3 regions of the Kitasatospora sp. NPDC089509 genome follow, and region 1 is predicted to be linked to each of the others. Evidence: riboswitches for the same ligand, from Rfam matches in the RefSeq annotation. Region 1 holds a riboswitch; each other region holds the start of a gene.
What was found. A riboswitch is a leader RNA that binds a small molecule or an ion and turns the genes downstream of it on or off. The one in region 1 is predicted to bind thiamine pyrophosphate.

Region 1 (5,449 bases):
CCGGTCGGCACCGACTCGCTGAAGGTCTCGACGTACCGGCCGTGCATGCCCTCCCGGTCCAGGATCCGCTGCGCCTCCGAGCGGTCCTTGCCGAGCACGCTCGGCACCGAGCCGTACAGCCCCTCGGAGATCCCGTAGGTGACCCCGCCGACCGCCAGCACCAGGGCGGTCAGCGCGGCGGTCCAGATCAGCGGCTTGCGCGGAAGGCGGCGCAGCCGACTCGGCCGGCGCGCCCGGACCGGGGTCGGTTCGTCGTACGGGCGGGGCTCGACCAGCAGCTGTTCCATCAGCTCGGCCGGCACGTCCAGCACGCTGGTGCGCTCCGGCGCCGGGGCGTCCGCGGGCCGGGGGAGCTGCTGGATCACCGAGGTCGGCTCGCTGGTCGGGTAGCGCGGGCTGGGCCGGGTGGAGGCCGGCGGCTCGGCGTCCAGCTCGGCCGGGGTGAGCGTGCGGCGGACCCGCTGGAGCGCGGCGAGCAGCTCCACCGCGTCGTACGGGCGGGCGTCGGCGGCCCGGGCGCAGGCACCGGCCACTATGGCGTCCAGCGCCGGGGCGACGGAGGGGGCGATCAGCGAGGGGGCGGGGACGTCCTCGTGCAGGTGCTTGTACATCACCTGGACGGGGTTGTCGCCGGTGTGCGGGCGGCGGCCGGTCAGCATCTCGTACAGCAGGATGCCGGCCGCGTAGACGTCGACCCGCTGGTCGGTGGGGGCGTCCGGGAGGATCTGCTCGGGGGCCAGGTAGGAGACCGTGCCCATGACGGTGCCGCCGGTGGCGGTGCTGGTCGAGGTGGGGGCGCCCTCGGCGCTGCCGAGCACCCGGACCAGGCCGAAGTCGGCGACCTTGACCAGACCGGTCTCGGTGATCAGCACGTTCTCCGGCTTGACGTCCCGGTGGACCAGCCCGGCCCGGTGGGCGGCGCCGAGGGCGGCGAGCACCGGCTCCAGCACGTCCAGGGCGGCCCGGACGGACAGCGCGCCGCGGTCGCGCAGCAGGTCGCGCAGGGTGCGGCCGGGCACGTACTCCATGGCGAGGAAAACGTTTCCGCCGTCCGCGCCCTGGTCGAAGACGTTGACCACATTGGGGTGGGTGAGCTTGGCGACCGCCTTGGCCTCACGGATGAAGCGGGCGGTGAAGCCCTCGTCGCCGGCCAGCTGGGGGTGCATCACCTTGAGGGCGACCACCCGGTCCAGCCGGGTGTCGGTGCCCTTGTAGACGGTGGACATCCCGCCGGTCGCGATCCGCTGCTCGACCCGGTACCGGTTGTCGAGCAGGGCGCCGATCAGGGGGTCGTGCAAGGCCATGTCCACCCGGCGAGTCTAGTGGGGCGCCCGGCCGCCGGTCCCGGCGGACACCGCTCCGGGACCGGCTTGTGACACGGCCTACACGGCCTACACGGCCTACACGGCCTACACGGCCTACACGGCCTACACGGCCTGCACGGGCTGTGCGGCCGGTGCGGGCTAGAAGGCCGGCCGCTCGCGGGAGTCCAGGTCGGCGCGGCCCGCCATCGCGGAGGAGGCCTCGGCGTGGAAGCGGCGCGGGATGCGGCCGGCCCGGTGGGCGAGCCGGCCCGCCTCGGCGGCGTGCCGCATCGCCTCGGCCATCAGCACCGGCTCCTGGGCCCGGGTCACCGCGGAGGCGAGCATCACCGCCGCGCAGCCCAGCTCCATCGCCAGCGCCACGTCGGAGGCGGTGCCGGCGCCCGCGTCCAGGATCACCGGGACGCCCGCGTCCTCGACGATCAGCTGGAAGTTGTGCGGGTTGCGGATGCCCAGGCCGGAGCCGATCGGCGAGCCCAGCGGCATGATCGCCGCGCAGCCGACGTCCTCCAGCTTGCGCGCCAGCACCGGGTCGTCGTTGGTGTACGGGAGCACCGTGAAGCCGTCGTCGACCAGCGTCTCGGCGGCGTCCAGCAGCTCGATCGGGTCCGGCAGCAGGGTCCGCTCGTCGGCGATCACCTCCAGCTTCACCCAGTCGGTGCCGAGCGCCTCGCGGGCCAGCCGGGCGGTCAGCACGGCCTCGCCGGCGGTGAAGCAGCCGGCCGTGTTGGGCAGTACCCGGATGCCGTTGCGGGTGAGCACGTCCAGGACGGAGCCCTGGGTGGTGGCGTCCACCCGGCGCATGGCCACGGTGGTCAGCTCGGTGCCGGAGGCGAGCAGGGCGCGCTCCAGTACCTCCAGGCTCGGTGCTCCGCCGGTGCCCATGATCAGCCGGGAGGAGAAGGTCGTCCCGGCGATGGTCAGCAGGTCGTCGGCCATGGCTCAGCCTCCCTGGACGGCGGTGAGGATCTCGATCCGGTCGCCGCTGTTCAGTGCCGTCGCGGGCCACGAACTGCGCGGCACCACGGCCTCGTTGAGGGCGGCGGCGACACCGCTGTGGGCGGTGCTGACGGTGGCCACCAGGGCCGCGAGGGTGGTGGCGGCGGGCACCAGGCGGGGCTCGCCGTTGACGGTCAGCTCGATCTCGGTCGTGTCGATCCCGGTCGTGTCGAGCTCGGGCGTGCGGATCTCGGTCATGCGGTGGCCTTCATCAGGGGGGATGCGGGGGAGAACCGGGTGGGCGTGAACGGCCTGGCCAGGTCGGGGACTTCACCGGTCGCCAGGTAGTCGGCGAGCAGGTCGGCGGTCACCGGGGTGAGCAGCACCCCGTTGCGGTAGTGGCCGGTCGCGGCGATCAGCCCGGGCAGTGCGGTCGGGCCCAGCAGCGGGGCGTTGTCCGGCGAGCCGGGGCGCAGTCCGGCGGCCGTCTCGGACAGCGGGAGTTCGGTGATCCCCGGGACCAACTCATGCGCGTCACGCAGGAGTTCGTACACCCCGCCGGCCGTGACGGTGGTGTCGTAGCCCTGCTCCTCGGTGGTCGCGCCGATCACCAGCTCGCCGTTCTCGCGCGGTACCAGGTACAGGTGTTGGCCGCGCACCACCGCGCGGACGTTGCGGGAGAGGAACGGCCGGTAGGCCTCGGGGATCCGCAGGCGCAGCACCTGCCCCTTCACCGGGCGCACCGCGGGCAGCACCCCCTCGGGCAGGCCGGGCAGCCGGTGGCTGTGCGGGCCGGCGGCGAGCACCACCTGCCCGGCGGTCAGCCGCTCCCCGGTGCTCAGCCGGGCTCCGGTCGCGCGGCCGTCCTCGACCAGCAGCTCGACGGCCTCGGCCCGGTGCAGCAGCACGCCGGCCCGTTCGCAGGCGGCGACCAGGGCCGTGAGCAGCCGGCGCGGGTCCACCTGGTGGTCGTCCGCGACGTGCAGGCCGCCGCGAACCCCCGGGGCGAGCATCGGCTCCAGCCGCCGGGCCTCCCGGCCGGTCAGCCAGGTCGAGTCCAGGCCCAGCCGCTGGTGGAAGGCGTGCAGTTCGCGCAGTTCCTCGCGGTCGTCGGAGTCCAGCGCGACGGCGATGGTGCCGCAGCGGCGGTAGCCTGTGTCCAGGCCGCCGCTCGCTTCGGTGAGCTCGGCGGCGAAGCCCTCGTACCGCCGGTTGGAGGCCACCCCGAGGTGCAGCAGCGGCTCTTCGCCGTACTGCAGCTCGGTGACCGGGGCGAGCATCCCGGCGGCGACCCCGGCCGCGCCCCCGCCGTGCCGGGGGTCGATCACGATCACGTTCCGCAGCCCGCGCTGGGCGGCGCGCCAGGCCACGGCGAGGCCGATGACGCCCCCGCCGATCACCAGTACGTCCGCGTGGCTGCCTGCTGACAAGCGTGACAAAGCTGCTCTTCTCCCTTCGCCGGTATGACCCGGATCAGGTTCGGACGGTCGCGGGCCGTGTCAGCCCGCCTCTCAGCCCGGTACGCCGGGCTCCCGTGTGGTGCACCCACCTTAACGCCGGGGGTCGGCCCGGCCGAAGGGCCGTGCGAGGGGTGGGACGGGCGGCCACCGGGGGCCACCGGGCCCGTGGGTACAGTGACGGGCGTGGCAGAGCTGAGCAGCGCAACGGAGCTGGTGGTCGTCGTCGGGGCCGGGCTGGCCGGGGCGCAGTGCGCCCTGAAGCTGCGCGAGGGCGGCTGGCCCGGGCGGATCCAGCTGGTCGGCGAGGAGGCGCACCCGCCGTACGACCGGCCGCCGCTCTCCAAGGACGTCCTGCTCGGCAAGGCCGACGCCACCACCCTGGACATCGACTACGACGGCCTCGGCATCGAGCTGCTGACCGGCCGCCGCGCCACCGGCCTCACCCCGGGCGTGCTGCACACCGACGGCGGCGACCTGCGGTACGACTCCCTGGTGATCGCCACCGGCGCCACCCCGCGCGCGCTGCCCGGGGCCGAGCGCGCCCACCTGCTGCACACCCTGGACGACGCGCTGGCGCTGCGCGCCCTGCTCCGCCCCGGCTTGCGGCTGGTGCTGGTCGGTGCGGGCTGGATCGGCGCGGAGGTGTCCACCGCCGCCCGGCAGGCCGGCTGCGCGGTGACCGTGGTCGAGGCCGGTCCGGCGCCGGTGCCCGGGGCGCTGCCGACCGAGGTCGGCTCGGCGATGGCGGCCTGGTACGCGGGGGCCGGGGTGGAACTGCGCTGCGGGGTCGGGGTGGCCGCGGTCGAGCCCGGGGCGGTGCTGCTGGCGGACGGCACCCGCCTGCCCGCCGACGAGGTGGTGGTCGGCGTCGGCGCCCGGCCCGCGACCGGCTGGCTGGCCGGTTCGGCCGTGGAGCTGGACGGCTCCGGCGCGGTGGTCGTGGACGGCCGGCTGCGCACCACCCTGCCCGGGGTGTTCGCGGCCGGGGACTGCGTCAGCTACCCGTCGGCCCGCTCCGGCGCCCGGCTGGCCGTCCAGCACTGGGACCACGCGCTGCAGTCGGGCGGGGCCGCGGCCGCCGCCGTGCTGGGCGCGGACGCGCCGTACGACCCGGTGCCGTACTTCTGGTCCGAGCAGTTCGGGCGGATGGTCCAGTACGCCGGCCGGCACGCGGCGGGCGACGAACTGCTGTGGCGCGGCAGCCCGCAGGACGCCGCCTGGTCGGTGCTCTGGCTGCGCGACGGGGCGCCGAGCGCGCTGCTGGCCGTGGACCGGCCGCGCGACCTCACCCAGGGCCGGAAGCTGATCGAGCGCGGCGCGGTGCTCGACCGGGCCCTCGCCGCGGACCCCGCGGTGCCGCTCAAGGGGGCCACCGCTTAGCGCCGGGCGGTGCCGAGGTGGCAGTCTGGTGGCGTGAGCGAGATCGAAAGCAAGATTGAAGCCCTGGTCACCGAGTGGGTGTACCTCCCCGACATCTCCGAGCAGTGGGGGGTGCTGGTCACCGAGGTCCGCAACATGGTCAAGAAGGGCGAGCTGATCGCCGTCCGGCGCGGCCCGAACAAGTCGCTGCAGGTCCCGGCGGCGTTCATCGACGGCCCGGGCCTGGTCAAGCACCTGCCCGGCACCCTGACCGTGCTGCGCGACTGCGGGTACAACGACGTGGAGATCCTGGAGTGGCTCTTCACCGAGGACCCGTCGCTGCCCGGCAGCCCGATCCAGGCACTGCGG
Region 2 (5,449 bases), on a different contig from region 1:
ACCCGCGGCCTGCTGCCCTACCTCCACTCCCACCTCCCCGCCGTCCCCGGCCGCCCCGCCCCGGGCTTCACCAGCCCCGACTTCGCCAGCCCCGGCTACACCCCGCCGGCCTTCACCAGCCCCGGCCCCGACGGCCTCACCGACCCCGACGGCCGCACCCCCCGCCCCGCCGCCTTCACCCCGCCCGACTTCACCGGCCCCGGCTACACCCCGCCCGACTTCACCGGCCCGGACGACGTCGGCTGACCCGCCCCGCCCGCCACCTCGGCGGCGGCGCGGACGAAGGCGCGGACCCGCTCGGTGGTGTTGCCCGGGCGCCAGACCGGGCCGCGCTCGATGGGTGGCGCGTCGTGGATCGGGACGTAGGCGAGGTCGGGGCGCGGGTAGTAGAGCCGGCAGAGCTCGCCGACCGGGAGGACGCCCCGGCCCATCGCGACCAGGCTGAGCATCTCGGAGAAGGTCCCGCCGGACGGCCCCTTGGGGACGGGCCGCCCCGAGGGGGTGCGGTCCGGGGTGCGGTCCCGCTTGAAGCCGACCGAGGTCACCGCCGGGTACTGCACCACCGGGTGGTCCGCCAGCACGTCGAGCGACACCGAGGCCTCGGCCGCCAGCGGGTGCCCGGCCGGGAGGGCCAGCACCCGGCGCTCGGTGAGCAGCACCGGGCCGACGGCCATGCCGTCGAAGGGGTAGGAGGCGACCAGGACGTCGATCGAGCCGTCCTCCAGGCTCGCACGGGAGTTGGACAGCTGCACCTCCCGCACGGCCACCCGGCAGTCCGGGTGCCGCTCGCCGAACAGCGCCACCACCTTGAGCAGCACGGGCGCCGTCCACTCCCCGAGGAACGCCACCCGCAGCTCCCCGGTCACCCCCCGCCCGGCGTCCACCGCCCGCCGCAGCGCCTCCGCCATCGCGGCCACCGCCGGCCCGAGGTCCGCCGCCAGCTGCCGCCCCACCGGGGTGGGCCGCACGGAACGGCTGGTGCGCTCGAACAGCGGTGCACCGATCCGGCGTTCGAGCTTCCGCACCACCTGGCTGACCCGGCCGGTGGTCAGGCCCAGCCGCTCGGCCGTCCGGCCGAAGTGCAGTTCCTCGGTCAGTGCGAGGAGGACCTCGACCTCCAGCCGCTCCAGCATGCCGCCCCCGTTCCCCGCCCGGCATCGTTTAGTCCGACTCAACGATCGTACGGCGATCAGCCGTTGAAGATCACTCCCGGCCGGAGGATCGTGGAACCCGTCCCCACCGAACCCTCACCACCGGAGCCGATCACCATGCGCGTCGTCGCCCTCGACCACCTGGTCCTCAACGTCGCCGACATCGAGCGGTCGCTCGCCTTCTACACCGGCCTGCTCGGCCTGGAGCCGGTCCGGGTCGACGAGTGGCGGGCCGGCCAGGTCTCCTTCCCCTCCGTCCGGGTCTCCCCCGGAACGATCATCGACCTCTTCCACCGCCCCCGCCACGAGTCCAACGTCGACCACATCTGCCTCACCGTCGAACCCCTCGACTGGCAGGAGGTCGTCGACTCCGGCGTCTTCACCGTCCTCGACGGCCCCGGCCCCCGCTACGGCGCCCGCGGCACCGCCACCTCCCTCTACGTCCAGGACCCGGACGGCAACACCGTCGAACTCCGCTGGTACCCCCAGGACGTCCCCGGCGCCACCGCAGCCACCGCCTGAGGCCGGAACCGACGAAGCGCCGCCCCCGGAGAAGCTCCGGGGACGGCGCTCAGGTGACCGTTATCCGGTGTCCGGCGTCAGTCGACCAGCGGGAGGTAGACCTTGTTGCCCTGGGCCGCGAACTCGGCGGACTTCTCCGCCATGCCGGCCAGGGCCTCGGCGTCGAAGTCGCTGGAGACGGCCGTGGAGCCGTCGCCGTGCTCGTCGCGGATCTTCTGGGAGATCTTCATCGAGCAGAACTTCGGGCCGCACATCGAGCAGAAGTGGGCCGTCTTGGCGGGTTCGGCGGGGAGGGTCTCGTCGTGGAAGTCGCGGGCGGTCTCCGGGTCGAGGGCCAGGTTGAACTGGTCCTCCCAGCGGAACTCGAACCGGGCGTCGGAGAGGGCGTCGTCCCAAGCCTGGGCGCCGGGGTGGCCCTTGGCGAGGTCGGCGGCGTGCGCGGCGATCTTGTAGGTGATCACGCCGGTCTTGACGTCGTCCCGGTTGGGCAGGCCCAGGTGCTCCTTGGGCGTGACGTAGCAGAGCATCGCGGTGCCCCACCAGGCGATCATCGCGGCGCCGATGCCCGAGGTGATGTGGTCGTAGCCGGGGGCGACGTCGGTGGTGAGCGGGCCGAGGGTGTAGAACGGCGCCTCGTCGCAGATCTCCTTCTGGAGATCCATGTTCTCCTTGATCTTGTGCATCGGGACGTGGCCCGGGCCCTCGATCATCACCTGGACGCCGCGCTCGCGGGCGATCCGGCCGAGCTCGCCGAGGGTCTGCAGCTCGGCGAACTGCGCCTCGTCGTTGGCGTCGGCGATGGAGCCGGGGCGCAGGCCGTCACCGAGCGAGAAGGTGACGTCGTAGGCCGCCAGGATGTCGCAGAGTTCCTCGAAGTTGGTGTAGAGGAAGTTCTCCTGGTGGTGCGCCAGGCACCAGGCGGCCATGATCGAGCCGCCGCGCGAGACGATGCCGGTCTTGCGGCGCGCGGTGAGCGGGACGTACCGCAGCAGCACGCCGGCGTGCACGGTCATGTAGTCGACGCCCTGCTCGCACTGCTCGATGATGGTGTCCCGGTAGACCTCCCAACTCAGCTCCTCGGCCTTGCCGTCCACCTTCTCCAGGGCCTGGTAGAGCGGCACGGTGCCGATCGGCACGGGGGAGTTGCGCAGGATCCACTCGCGGGTGGTGTGGATGTTGCGGCCGGTGGAGAGGTCCATGACGGTGTCGGCACCCCAGCGGGTGGCCCAGGTCATCTTCTCCACCTCCTCCTCGATCGAGGAGGTGACGGCGGAGTTGCCGATGTTGGCGTTGATCTTCACCAGGAAGTTGGTGCCGATGATGGCCGGCTCCACCTCGGGGTGGTTCACGTTCACCGGGATGACGGCCCGGCCGCGGGCCACCTCGTCCCGTACGAACTCCGGCTCCAGGCCCTCCCGGAGGGCCACGTACTCCATCTCCGGCGTCACCACGCCCCGCCTGGCGTAGGCGAGTTGGGTGACGGCGACACCGCCGCGACCGCGCAGCGGACGGCGCGGGCGGCCGGGGAAGACCGCGTCCAGGTTCCGCAGGTTCCCGCCGCGCGGCGAGGTGTGCTTGATGCCGTCGTCCTCGGGGCGCGCCTCGCGGCCGTCGTACTCCTCGACGTCGCCGCGCTGACGGATCCACGCGTCGCGCAGGGCGGGCAGGCCGCGCCGGACGTCGGGCTCGTACGCCGGGTCGGTGTACGGGCCGGAGGTGTCGTACAGCGGGACGGTCCGGCCGTTGGTGAGCTGCACCTCGCGGTACGGGACCCGCAGGTCGGGGCGGGATCCGTCGCGGTAGGCCTTGCGCCAGGCCGGCGTCGGGTAGCCGGTGCGCTCGCTGCTGGGGGCGCCCTGGGCAGACTGCGGCTGTGCTTCGAACGTGGTCATCTGACCTCATACTCCCTACGCCGGCATTACCCGGTCCAGGTTCCTGCGGTCGACGCAGCCGTCGGTCCGTCCGTCGACGGTCCGGTCAGCGTCCTCTCAGCCCGGTGCTCCGAGCTCCCGCGTCGCAGGCGGTGTTGCCTGCACATGACGCCCAACACGGTAGCGAGCCGATCGCCGCAGGTCCAGACGGTCCCCGGAACGGATCCGGCCGGGACGAGAGCGGGAGGAGACCGGGGCGGCGCCGGGGGGGCGACCGGGAAAAGGCCGAGGCCCGGCCCCCGCGAACGGGGTACCGGGCCTCCGGAGGTGCTCCGCGCGGAGTCCGACGTGCGGCGCGCGGAGCGGGGTCAGCTCTTGGCGGCCTTCTTCACCAGGATCACCACGGCGGCGGCGATGCCGACGACCACCAGCAGCTTGATCACGATGCTCAGCAGGGCGCCGACGACGCCGAAGACGAAGGCGATGATGTTCCAGGCCAGCACCAGGACCAGCACCGGGATGACGATGTTGCGCACCCAGGAGGGCAGCGACTTCCAGAGCTCAGCCATGTCGGTTCTCCTTCTCCCCTCGGGTCGGCTGCCGTCCGGTGGCCGCATCCCGCTTGCTTCGACACTTCGATCGTACGGGGGCGCAGACGCCGGAACGAGGGCCTGCGGCCCGGAGAGAACCCCTAGATCACCCCTATCCGCACCCCCGGGGGGACCCCCGAGAAACGGCGGGTGAACCGGTCAGACCGGCCAGCGCTCCCCGCGCCAGGCGGCGTCCCAGAACATCCACTCGTAGCGCGAGGTGGTCCCGAAGTGCTCGACCACCCTTCGCCGTTCGGCCGCCGAGAGCTCCTCGCCGATCCGGTCGGTGAGCGCCAGCACCCGGCGGACCACGGACTGGAAGGCCTCGTCTCCGTAGGTGCCGATCCACTTGGCGTACAGCGGGTCGGGGGAGCCCTGGGCGAGCAGGGCCTCGCCGACCCGGGCGTAGATCCAGTAGCAGGGCAGCACCGCGCCGAGCGCCTCGGCGAAGGACCCGCCGTAGACGGTGGCCAGCAGGTAGCTGGTGTAGGCCCGGGTGGTCGGCAGCACCGGCTCGGCGGCGGCCTCCGCGGCGGTGCCGCCGAAGGCGGTCAGGAACTCGGCGTGCATGCCCTGTTCGGCGGCGAGCGCGCCGACCGCGTCGTCCGCGAAGGCCCGGACGTCCGCCTCGCCGGGCGCCTTGGCGGCGCAGACGGCGAGTGCGCGGGCGTAGTCGCGCAGGTAGTGCGAGTCCTGGACGACGAAGTGGCGGAAGGCCTCGCGCGGCAGGGTGCCGTCGGTGAGGCCGCCGATGAAGGGGTGGGCGAGGATCTCGGCGTAGATCGGCTCGATCGACGCCCAGAGCTCGTCGGTGAGGCTGAGGCTACGGGTCATGCGAACGACCCTAGCCCGACCGGCCCCGGCACCCGCGTCCGGTCCTCCGTCGTCCGGCCCGCCCGGGTTCAGTCCGCCCGCGTCCGGTCCTCCGTCATCCGGCCCTCCGAGGCCCCGCTCTCCGGGGTTCAGTCCTCCGGCGGGGAGAACACCACCAGCACCCGCAGTTCCTCGGTGATGTGGTGGAACCGGTGCGGGGTGCCGGCCGGGACGTACACCACGCTGCCGCGCCCGACGGTCGCGGTCTCGGCGCCGACGGTCAGCTCGGCGCGACCGCTGATCACCTGGTAGATCTCGTCCTGGTCGTGCGCGGTCTGGGTGTCGGTGTCACCGGGGGAGAGCGCGTACAGCCCGGCGGACATCCGCGGTTCGCGCAGGAAGCGCAGGTAGGCGCCGTCGTTGGCCGCCCGCTCGGCGTCCAGTTCGTCCAGCCGGAACATCTTCACCGCTGTCGTCCTCCTCCGCGCGCTGCTCGCGCTCC
Region 3 (5,449 bases), on a different contig from region 1:
CCTCCTTCAGCGTATGCCGAGGGATGGATGCCCCTTGGTAATGCATCGGAAACGACCATCGGGGGATCCCGCGAGCCCATTTCGAGCGGCGCGACTCAGGGTCGACAAGAGGTCATTCCGTGCTCACCCTCCGTCGCCCGAACGCAAGAATTCCGGCAATACCGTGCGCGGAAGGTTTGATTGCCGACCGGAGCGATCAGGTTCCACCGGTACGGGAGTGGACCCCGTTCCGGGTCACCGACCGAGCTGGGCCAGCACCTCGGCCGGCTTGTTGGTGATGATCGCGGACACCCCGAGCTCCAGACAGAGTTCGACGTCGGCCGGTTCGTCCACCGTCCACACGTGCACCTCGTGGCCCAGCTCGCGCAGCCGGGGCACCAGCTGCGGCTTGGCCTTGATCAGCTCGATGCCCGGACCGGCGATCCGCGCCCCGCCCGGCAGCGGTCGGCCCGGACGGAGCCGGCCGAGCAGCGGCAGCATCCGCTCGATCAGGAACACCCGGCGGTAGTCGGGCGCGGCGGCGGCCACCCGGTCCAGCGCGATCGAGGAGAAGCTCATGATCCGGGCGGACGGGCGCTCGCCGTCCGGGGCGGTGCCGATCTTGTACCGCTCCAGCGTCCGCAGCAGCTCGGCCTCGACCCGGCCGCGGAAGCGCACCGGGTGCTTGGTCTCGATCGCGAGGTCGACCGGGCGCCCGCAGTCCACCACCAGTTCCAGCAGCCGCTCCAGTCGCAGCACGCCGCGCAGCTCGGGGTCGGTGCTGGGCCGGCCGGTCTTCCACGCGCCGAAGTCGTACGCCTCCAGCTCGGCCAGGGTCATCGCGGAGACGGTGCCCCGACCGTTCGAGACCCGGCCGATCCGGCGGTCGTGCACGCAGACCAGGTGGCCGTCGGCGGTCACCCGGACGTCGCACTCGACGGCGTCCGCGCCCTCGTCGAGCGCGCGCCGGTAGGCCGCGAGGGTGTGCTCGGGCAGGGCGTGGGAGGAACCGCGGTGGGCGATCACCTGGACGGACGGCACGGTGCGCGGCTTGGACGGGTCTTGGCTGGTCACGGCCATAACGATAGGGGGCGCAGGTGAAGCGGGGGCGAAGACGGCGCCAACCTGCGGGGCCGGGCCGACTCCCGGACGGGAGGGCCCGGCCCCGTGGCCCACCGGGCCTCAGCCCCGGGCGGCGCGCCGGGTCAGCGGGGTGAGCGCCCAGGTGGCCAGGGCCGGCACCAGGAAGGCGAACAGCGAGGCCGAGGTCCACTCCTGCGGGGTGAAGTGCAGTGCCTGCTGGGCGGAGGTCCAGAAGTCCACCCACCAGTCGGCCACCGCGGTCGGCGCGATGAACTGGTAGACGGCGAAGCCCAGCACCCACGGCAGCAGCATCGGCCAGCGGGACGGCGCCCGCTCGGAGAGGTCCCAGCCGAGCCGGCCGGCGCCGAAGAAGTAGTCCACCGCCAGTACGGCGAGCAGCGGCACGAACACCGAGCCGATCAGGCCGAGGAAGTTGCTGTAGGTGTCGGTGAACCGGTCGATCCGCAGGGCCAGCACGGTGGTCAGCACGCCGATGCCGCCGCTCAGCACCCGGCGGTCCACCCGCGGCAGCAGGTTCTGCAGCGACATCGCGGTCGAGTAGACGTTGGCGAAGGACTGGTCGGTCTCGCGCAGCACCAGCACCAGCAGGAACAGCCAGCCGGCCCAGACGCCCAGGAAGGAGTCGAAGATCCGGCTCGGGTCGCCGTCGGACTGCAGCAGCGCCATCAGGCCCAGCACGTAGCACCAGACCTGGGCGACGGTGTAGCCGGAGAAGCTCCCCCAGAACGCCGAGCGCGGGGTGCGCGAGTGCCGGGTGTAGTCGGCGGCCATCGGGACGAAGGAGATCGACACCGCGATCATCGCGTCGGTGGCGCCCAGGAAGCCGTGCCAGTTGCCCGCGCCCGGGTCCGGCACGCCCTGTCGGCCCAGCTGGACGGTGAAGTACACCATCGCGACCGCGACCGCCCCGGCCACGAAGCGGCGCAGCACTGCGATCGAGCCCAGCGGCCAGATCGTCAGCGCGGTGGTGAGCGCGCCCGCGAGCAGCACGAACAGCCAGCGGTAGCCGGTGGTGTGGGCGACGGTCTGGGCGCCCGCCGCGATGGTCAGCAGCTCGAACACGCCCCAGCCGATGCACTGGACGATGTTCAGCACCGTCGGCAGGTAGGACAGCCGGGTGCCGAACAGGCCACGCAGGTTGGCCATCGCCGGGGCGCCGGTCCGGGCGCCGATCAGTGCGGCGACGCCGAGCATCGCGGTGCCGACCGCGGTACCGGTCACGATCGCCGTCACCGCGGCGGCCAGCGACAGCTCGCTGCCCTTCGTGCCGAGCACGGTGGCCGCGGTGGAGAAGCCGATCAGGCTGACGCCGAGGTTCATCCAGAGCGCGAAGTGGTCCCGGAAGCGCAGGGTGCGCGGCGGCTCGGTGTCCAGCACCAGCGGCGCCTCGACCCGATAGTCGAGTACCGCGGTCGCGCCGGAGGCCGGCGGGAAATCCTTGGACGCGGGCGCGCCCGGAGAAGAGGATGACGAAGCAGGCGGCATGGCCGATACTCCCTACGCCGGCATTACCCGGACAGGTTCCGGCGGTCAGCGCCCCCTCGACGGTCCGCCGGTCACTCGCCTGGCGTACGGTCGACATGCGCACTCTCAGCCTGGTCGGTCCAAGCTCCCGCGTGTCAGTTTGGAGCGACAGGCTAACCGGCACGGGTACGAACGCCAAAGGCCACCAGGTGCGCGGTCCGCATCGCGGGACGCCGGGCGGGGGTGGGGAGCCCCGGTCGTCGGTGCCGCCTAAGGATTCTTATGAGTTCTTCAGAGGGGTCCTTACGGCAATCGAATCGGCAGTGCGAAAAACTATGGTCCTTGGTTCTGTCAGCTATGGAGGTCGTCCGTGAGCACCGAGCGCGAGGTTGGGCCCGCCGGGCCGCAGGGGGAGCAGCCCGCGGGGGCGCCGGAGGCGGCCGTTACCGCGTCCGAGGGCACCGCTCAGGGCGGTCACAAGCCGACCATGGCGTTCAGCCGGGTCCCGGAGCCGGCCGCGGAGCCCGTCGTCGCCGAGCCGGTGGCCGGGCCGACGGCGGACGCGGAGCCCGTCGTCGACGGTGGTCACCAGCCGACCATGGCGTTCAGCCGGGTGCCCGAGCCGGCCGCCGAGCCCGTCGTGGCCGAGCCCGTCGAGGTCGAGGCCGCTCCGGCCGAGGGCGGGCACCAGCCCACGATGGCCTTCACCAAGGTCCCCGCGCCGGAGGCCCCGGCCGCGCCGGCCGTCGAGGAGCCCGCCGTCGACCCGGTCACCGGTTACATCGACGCCCCGCCGCCGGTGCTGCCGCCCGCGCCGCCGGTCGCGCCCGCCCCGGTCGCGGCTCCGGCCGCCCCGGCCGCGCCCGCCCTGGCGCCGGGCGTCCCGGGCACCAACCCGTACGCGACCCCGGCCCACGGCGTCCCCGCCGCCGGTGCCCAGGACGGCTACGGCGCCCCGGCCGCCCACGGGCAGGAGCCGTACGGCGCCCCGGCCCCCGGCGCGCCCGCCGGCCCCGCCCACCACCCCTTCGGCGCCGGCCAGCCGCTCGGCGGCTGGGGCGGCCAGGAGACCGGCTCCGGCGGCGCGGGCTACCCCGGCGGTCCCGGCGGCCCGCTCGGCTACCCGGCCGAGTACCCCGGCGGTCCGACCGGCCCCGGCGGCCCGCGCAAGAAGCGCGGTGGCCTGGTGGCCCTGCTCGCCGCCGTCGCCCTGGTCGCCGGTGTCGCGGGCGGCGCGATCGGCGTGGTCGCCACCGACCGCACCGGCAGCCCCAGCCTGGCGGACGACCACCGCAGCACCACCGTCCAGGCCAGCAACACCCAGAAGAACGAGCCCGTCCCCGGTTCGATCGCCAGCATCGCGCAGAAGGCGCTGCCCAGCGTCGTCACCATCAAGGCGCAGGGCAACGGCGAGTCCGGCACCGGCACCGGCTTCGTCTTCGACACCGAGGGCCACATCCTCACCAACAACCACGTGGTCGCGCCGACCCTGACCGGCAGCGGCGGCAAACTGACCGTCAAGTTCGCCGACGGCACCTCCTACAGCGCCTCGGTGCTGGGCCACGCCGAGGGCTACGACGTCGCCGTGGTCAAGATCGACAACCCGCCGAAGGCCAAGCTGGCGCCGCTGCCGCTGGCCGACTCCGACAAGGTCAACGTCGGTGACGCCACCGTGGCGATCGGTGCCCCGTACGGCCTGGAGTCCACCGTCACCAGCGGCATCGTCAGCGCCAAGGACCGTCCGGTGGCCTCCGGCGACGACACCGGCTCGCAGGCGTCGTACATGAACGCCCTGCAGACCGACGCCTCGATCAACCCCGGCAACTCCGGCGGCCCGCTGCTGGACTCCAGCGGCGCGGTGATCGGCATCAACTCGGCGATCCAGTCCAACGCCTCCGCCAACGGCCGGGCCGGCAGCATCGGCCTGGGCTTCGCCATCCCGATCAACCAGGCCAAGTGGGTCGCCGACACCCTGATCAAGACCGGCAAGCCGGTCTACGCCAAGCTCGACGTGCTGCGCAACGACGACTACAAGGGCGACGGCGCGCAGATCCAGACCAAGGACGTCCAGGGCCAGCCGGCCGTCACCCCCGGCGGCGCGGCCGACAAGGCCGGCCTCAAGCCGGGCGACGTCATCACCAAGCTCGGCGGTGCCCCGATCGAGAACGGCCCGGCCCTGGTCAGCCGGATCTGGACGCACAAGCCGGGCGAGACCGTCGACGTCGAGTACACCCGCAACGGCCAGACCATGAACACCAAGGTCACGCTCGGCCAGCGGGACGGCGACCAGTGACCCGCGGGTGACCCCCGGGTGCACGCAATCGTGTGCACCGAAGCCCGCCGGACCCGTTAGGCTGACCTCCGCCTGGAGAGCTGCCCGAGCGGCCTAAGGGAACAGTCTTGAAAACTGTCGTGGCGTGACCCGTCACCGTGGGTTCGAATCCCACGCTCTCCGCTGGTAGGAGAACCACCTGCTCAAGGCGGGTGCCGAGACCACTCGGCACCCGCCTTCGGTGTTTCCCGGGGCGGTTCCCGGGCGGGGTTGACCCTGACACCGTGGGAGGCAGTGGAGTGGGAGCACCATGTTGAACATCGGAGACTTCGCCAGCCACGGCCGGGTGTCGGTGCGGATGCTGCACCACTACGACGCGATCGGGCTGCTCAGGCCCGCCCGGGTCGACCCGGCCACCGGGTACCGCTTCTACGAGGCGGGTCAACTCGCCCGGCTGAACCGGGTGATCGCGCTCAAGGAGCTCGGCTTCACGCTGCAGCAGGTCCGGACCGTTCTGGACGAGCGGCCGGAGGCCGTCGAACTGCGCGGGATGCTGCGGCTGCGACGGGCCCAACTCGCCGAGGCGATCGCCGCGGACGAGCGGCGGTTGGCCCGGGTGGAGGCGAGGCT

Region 2: linked by a shared signal. The riboswitch ahead of thiC (phosphomethylpyrimidine synthase ThiC) and the one ahead of thiO (glycine oxidase ThiO) in region 1 are both predicted to bind thiamine pyrophosphate.
Region 3: linked by a shared signal. The riboswitch ahead of ACIP4P_RS12070 (purine-cytosine permease family protein) and the one ahead of thiO (glycine oxidase ThiO) in region 1 are both predicted to bind thiamine pyrophosphate.

The regions. Positions count from the first base shown of each region.
Region 1 is NZ_JBIVHS010000033.1:82,012-87,460, reverse strand. Features, by position in the region: gene pknB (Stk1 family PASTA domain-containing Ser/Thr kinase) at 1-1,304, opposite strand, end outside; gene ACIP4P_RS40630 (thiazole synthase) at 1,464-2,261, opposite strand; gene thiS (sulfur carrier protein ThiS) at 2,265-2,465, opposite strand; gene thiO (glycine oxidase ThiO) at 2,516-3,700, opposite strand; TPP riboswitch at 3,695-3,807, opposite strand; gene ACIP4P_RS40615 (NAD(P)/FAD-dependent oxidoreductase) at 3,905-5,101, shown strand; gene ACIP4P_RS40610 (Rv2175c family DNA-binding protein) at 5,135-5,449, shown strand, end outside.
Region 2 is NZ_JBIVHS010000020.1:23,389-28,837, reverse strand. Features, by position in the region: gene ACIP4P_RS32085 (hypothetical protein) at 1-246, shown strand, start outside; gene ACIP4P_RS32080 (LysR family transcriptional regulator) at 204-1,133, opposite strand; gene ACIP4P_RS32075 (VOC family protein) at 1,269-1,673, shown strand; gene thiC (phosphomethylpyrimidine synthase ThiC) at 1,751-3,565, opposite strand; TPP riboswitch at 3,561-3,696, opposite strand; gene ACIP4P_RS32065 (DUF5326 family protein) at 3,913-4,113, opposite strand; gene tenA (thiaminase II) at 4,294-4,968, opposite strand; gene ACIP4P_RS32055 (cupin domain-containing protein) at 5,097-5,414, opposite strand.
Region 3 is NZ_JBIVHS010000004.1:525,923-531,371, forward strand. Features, by position in the region: gene ACIP4P_RS12065 (glycerophosphodiester phosphodiesterase) at 235-1,059, opposite strand; gene ACIP4P_RS12070 (purine-cytosine permease family protein) at 1,162-2,568, opposite strand; TPP riboswitch at 2,561-2,709, opposite strand; gene ACIP4P_RS12075 (trypsin-like peptidase domain-containing protein) at 2,918-4,840, shown strand; tRNA gene ACIP4P_RS12080 (tRNA-Ser) at 4,915-5,002, shown strand; gene ACIP4P_RS12085 (MerR family transcriptional regulator) at 5,130-5,449, shown strand, end outside.